Regions from separate parts of the Breoghania sp. genome, predicted to be linked through region 1. Evidence: riboswitches for the same ligand, from Rfam matches in the RefSeq annotation. Region 1 holds a riboswitch; the other holds the start of a gene.
The links. A riboswitch is a leader RNA that binds a small molecule or an ion and turns the genes downstream of it on or off. The one in region 1 is predicted to bind cobalamin.
Positions count from the first base shown of each region.

Region 2: linked by a shared signal. The riboswitch ahead of ABGM93_RS02965 (TonB-dependent receptor) and the one ahead of nrdH (glutaredoxin-like protein NrdH) in region 1 are both predicted to bind cobalamin.

Region 1 covers NZ_OY771475.1:2,745,260-2,747,457, reverse strand. The annotation lists gene nrdE (class 1b ribonucleoside-diphosphate reductase subunit alpha) at 1-81, opposite strand, end outside; gene nrdI (class Ib ribonucleoside-diphosphate reductase assembly flavoprotein NrdI) at 63-467, opposite strand; gene nrdH (glutaredoxin-like protein NrdH) at 778-999, opposite strand; cobalamin riboswitch at 1,101-1,309, opposite strand; cobalamin riboswitch at 1,623-1,851, shown strand; gene ABGM93_RS11890 (ribonucleoside triphosphate reductase) at 1,971-2,198, shown strand, end outside.
Region 2 covers NZ_OY771475.1:652,400-654,597, reverse strand. The annotation lists gene ABGM93_RS02965 (TonB-dependent receptor) at 1-1,072, opposite strand, end outside; cobalamin riboswitch at 1,260-1,468, opposite strand; gene ABGM93_RS02960 (HutD family protein) at 1,501-2,115, opposite strand.

The DNA.
Region 1 (2,198 bases):
TGCGTTGAGCGCGTGATAATCGAGCGGCTCGCCCCCCGTGGTCGGAGCAGCCTCCGCCCGCTTCAGGACTGTCGTTTCCAAAACCGTTCCATTCCCTGGGTGATGCGCGCCACGTCGCCTGCCGTTCCCGCAAGCTCGAAGCGATAGAGCAGGGGCACGTGACATTTCGCGCTGATGATGTCGCCCGCATAAGCGTAGAAGCGACCGAAATTGGTGTTGCCGGAGGCGATCACGCCCCTCAGGAGCGCGCGGTTCTCCGCGTCATTGAGAAAGCGGATGACCTGCTTGTGAACCGCACCACGCCCCTCGCCATCGGCATAGGTGGGCGTGATGAGGATGAAGGGTGCTTCGGGTCGCAGCATCGCCTGCGAGGACCGGCCCGGAATGCGTTGCGCGGGAAGCCCCAGCCGGGTGATGAGCCGCTGGGTGTTTCCCGAAGCGCTGGAGAAATAGACAAGGCCTGACATGGGGAATGCCCGTTAGCAGGTGAATGCGAGAGGTGACCGGCAGATACAGGATCTGTCCCTTCTCCCATGGGGAGAGGGTTAGGCAGAGGGTGTCGAACTCACGTGGATATGGAGACCTCACATCCCCTCACCCGGACCTGCGGTCCGACCTTCCCCCGTGGCAGAGGTGCATTGAAGAAGGCAGGTTCAGGCGTCTCACCAGCCCGAAAACGTCATCCTGAGGAGGCCCGAAGGGCCGTCCCGAAGGATCGGCCACACAGGCAAGACGATGCCCCGAACGGTGAGCGGACGAACCCCGCCCGCACCCGCCTTAGCTCAGCGCGCCGATCTTGTCGGGCCGGAAGCCGGACCAGTGATCCTCACCCGCCACCACCACGGGGGCCTGCCGGTAACCCAGCGATTGCACCTTCTCCATGGCGCTGTCGTCGCGGGTCAGGTCGATCAGGTTGTACGCGACGCCACGCTGGTCAAGCGCGCGGGTTGTGGCGGTGCACTGCACGCAAGCAGGCTTGGAATAGACGGTGATGGTCATGTGAGCTTCTTTCACCCCGAAGATCTTGAATTGGAGACGGGCGAAAGACACGAGCAGGCGAAGGCGAAACCATCGCACTCGCGTCTATCGGCCCCGCCGTCCGATGACGTTGTGCTCAAGGCAGGTCTCCTGGCTAACGGGTCATCGTTTCTGTCCGCCTTCCCGGGACATCCCAGTGGCTTTTCGGACAGGAACTCGCCGCTCACAGTTGCGGGGGCAGCGCCGGATTGGGCCATCAAAACGGGCCTCACCGGCTTCCCTCTTAGCCCTCAGCCTCTCGACTCAAGGAACCTCGAACACCACATAGGGTATGTTCAGCTCGCGGATTGTCAATCAGTTGAGTTTCGGTGTGAGCTGACCGCCCGTATATCACCACTTTCTCACACCGGGTGACAGGATGCCGCAGTTGGCGGAAAACAGCGCTTCCGCCGCGCCTCGGCGCTCCCGCCTCCACGTCATGACGAACGCCTGCCGAGCCATCCCACGGGCCTTGAACCGGCAGGTTTCTGCAGTTCGAATAAATCCATGTGGACAATCCGAGCGGGCAGACGGGGCGTTGCACCCGCGTCTGCCCGTGCCCGACCCGTTCGGCTCTATCAATTGACAGAAAACGAGACCTCAGACCTACATGTTGTAGTCGTGGTTCCTTGAGTCGAGAGGCTGAGGGCTAAGAGGGAAGCCGGTGCGCCTCGGGCAAGGCCGGCGCTGTCCCCGCAACTGTAAGCGGCGAGTTGTCATCCAGAGGTGCCTTTGTGCGCTGGCCTGCCACTGGAGCCTTCGGGCTCTGGGAAGGCGTCGGGTGGTGGCATTGACCCGCGAGCCAGGAGACCTGCCGCGATCCATAATTCACGTCCCGGGGCGGGGTCTCCGACGGGTCGCGTGCCTTTGCGCATGGCTTTCTGCCGTGTGCCGTCAGCACCGTGCGCCTGTTCGGTCCTTGCCCCTCCACATGGTCGGGGTTCAGAAACCAAATGCCTGCCACGTCTTGCCTGCCAAGTCACATCATCAAGCGAAGCGGCGTCCGCGCGCCCTTCGATGCCGAACGCATCCTGTCCGCGATTGCCCGCGCCGGTCAGGCGACCGGCGAATTCGGCGAGGCCGATGCCCGTCGCCTTTGCGATGCCGCGATCAAGGTCATCGCTCACCGTCACGCCGGCGACGTGCCCACGATCGAGCAGATCCAGGACATCGTGGAACAG
Region 2 (2,198 bases), 2.1 Mb from region 1:
GCTGCCATTCGTAGCCGCCGGTGAAGCTGTGACGTGCCGCGGCGAAATCGGGCGTGTCGAAGGCATAGGTCGCCTGATAGGAGCCGTTCAGACGCGCGCCCTTGGTGGCCGAGGTGACAGCTCCGCTTTCCAGATTGTCGCGCCGGGTGTCGGAGCCGGAAAAGCGCAGCTTCTGGGTCAACGCGCCGTCGAGACCCGTGGCGGTAAGACCGACGGAGCCGAAAAGCTCTTCCATCTTGGTTTCATCGTCGGTGTCCAGCACGCGACCATAGGTCGGGCTGCCGAAGGTGAAGTCCTGCGCGTCCGTGTCTGCCTGACGTTTCACGTAGCGCAGCGTGGAGGCGAACTCCATCCAGTCGGTCAGATCCACGCGGACCTTGGCGTTCAGCGTGCCATTGCGCGCGCCATCTTCGTGCGTGCCGAAATCGGAGACATTGAAGCCGCCGACATTGTCCAGCGCCGCCGCCAGCGAGATGTCGTATTTCTCGCCACCGCCGCGAAGGCCAAGGCTCGTAAAGACAGACTTGTCCGATCCGGCTTCCACCGTGCCTGTCGCCTCGAAACCGTTGCGGATGCCGCCCTTGGTGATGATGTTGACGACACCGGCGGTTGCGTTGGAGCCCCAGAAGGCGCTCTGCGGCCCGCGCAGGACCTCGATGCGATCGATATTGTCGACAATCAGGCCGCCGAAATCATACTCGCCCGTGGAGGTCTCGCTGACCTCGATGCCATCGATCATGACGAGCAGGTGGTTGGCTTCCGCACCGCGCACGCGGATCTGGGTCTGACCACCCGTCGCGCCCAGTTGCGAGACCGAAAAGCCGGGAACAGCGCGCAGCGCATCGGAGACTTGGCGCACATTGCGCTCCGCCAGATCTTCGCCTGTGATGACCGTGAAGGCGCGACCGGACTTTTCCTTTTCCACCGGCGTGCGACCCGCCGTGACGAGGATGGAATCAAGAACGACAGAGCCGTCTTTTTCCGTGTTTGCGACTTGCGCCCGGGCGGTCCCCGTCAGAGCGAGCGTCACCGCTCCCGCTGCCAGGAGACTTGTCCCAATGATCTTCTGCATGATTGCCCCCGAAAGGAGGACCGAACGCATACACCTGGCCCGGCCCGATTGACTTGAACCGCAGGCAATCTGAAATCGGAAGAAGACGCGCTTCTCTGGCGCGGGCATGATCCGGTCTCTCACGCGTGCGGCGACACGATTACTGTCACCGCCACGGACGACCGCGCCTGGACACACCCCGTATCCAAGCATGGGTGACCGGAATGGCAGGTCTCCTGACTTCCGGGTCGACGCCTGCCCTTCCCCTTCCCGATCGTTTGCGCGATCAGTGGATCATCGAAAGGAGGCTCGCCGGTTACAGTTGCGGGGGCAGTCGCGGAATGGATCGCCCGATCGATCGCACCGCGTTCCCTTTTCATCCGCCAGCAAAGCGGAACCAATTCCGCCCATAGCCTTATTCACCCACGGGAAACGGGTCAAACGCTTTGTTAGGAATTTGTGAAGGATTGCAGGACTTTTCCAGCCTCTTCGCCATTTTCCACGATCCGGACCACAAGAAGATCCAGCGCTGCAAGCGCAGGCTGAAACGACAGGACCTCTCCGTCCTCCACGCGCACGACATCAAGCCTGGCAAGGGGCACCGAGCCGTCGCGTGAGGAAACGGCGCAGGGCGCGCGCAAAACGACCAGGGTTGCCGCCCCCTTGCCCGCGATCTCGCGTCTCTCCTGCCCGCCGACCCGCTCCATGCTCCCATGAAAGCGCCCGCGACGGGTCATCAGGTTGAGATCGACAACCGGGCCACCGAGAAGGTCCGATGTCACGTCGACATCACCGGCGAAAGCGGCAGCCTCGCGTTCCGGCGTGACGATTGCCTCCCGCCCCTCGACCAAGAGCCGCAAGCCTTCGCCTTGCACGATGGCGAGCACCCGATCGATGCCGGGGAAGATCGAGAAGGCGCCGGGCTCGCTCACGCTCGCCATGGAAAGCCGCCAGCCGAAATCCTCCAGCCCCGCATCTTCGGGAAAGAGGGCGATTTCCGCAGTCTCCCCCTTGCCGTTTTTCCACGGCATGCGGCGATGATCCGCCGCCTTCATGATTTGCATGTCACTTTCCCAGAAATCGCGGCGGGCACCGTTGATGGATTGCAGAGCAGTCAATGCCGCTCATCACGATAAAGCGGGTCCCC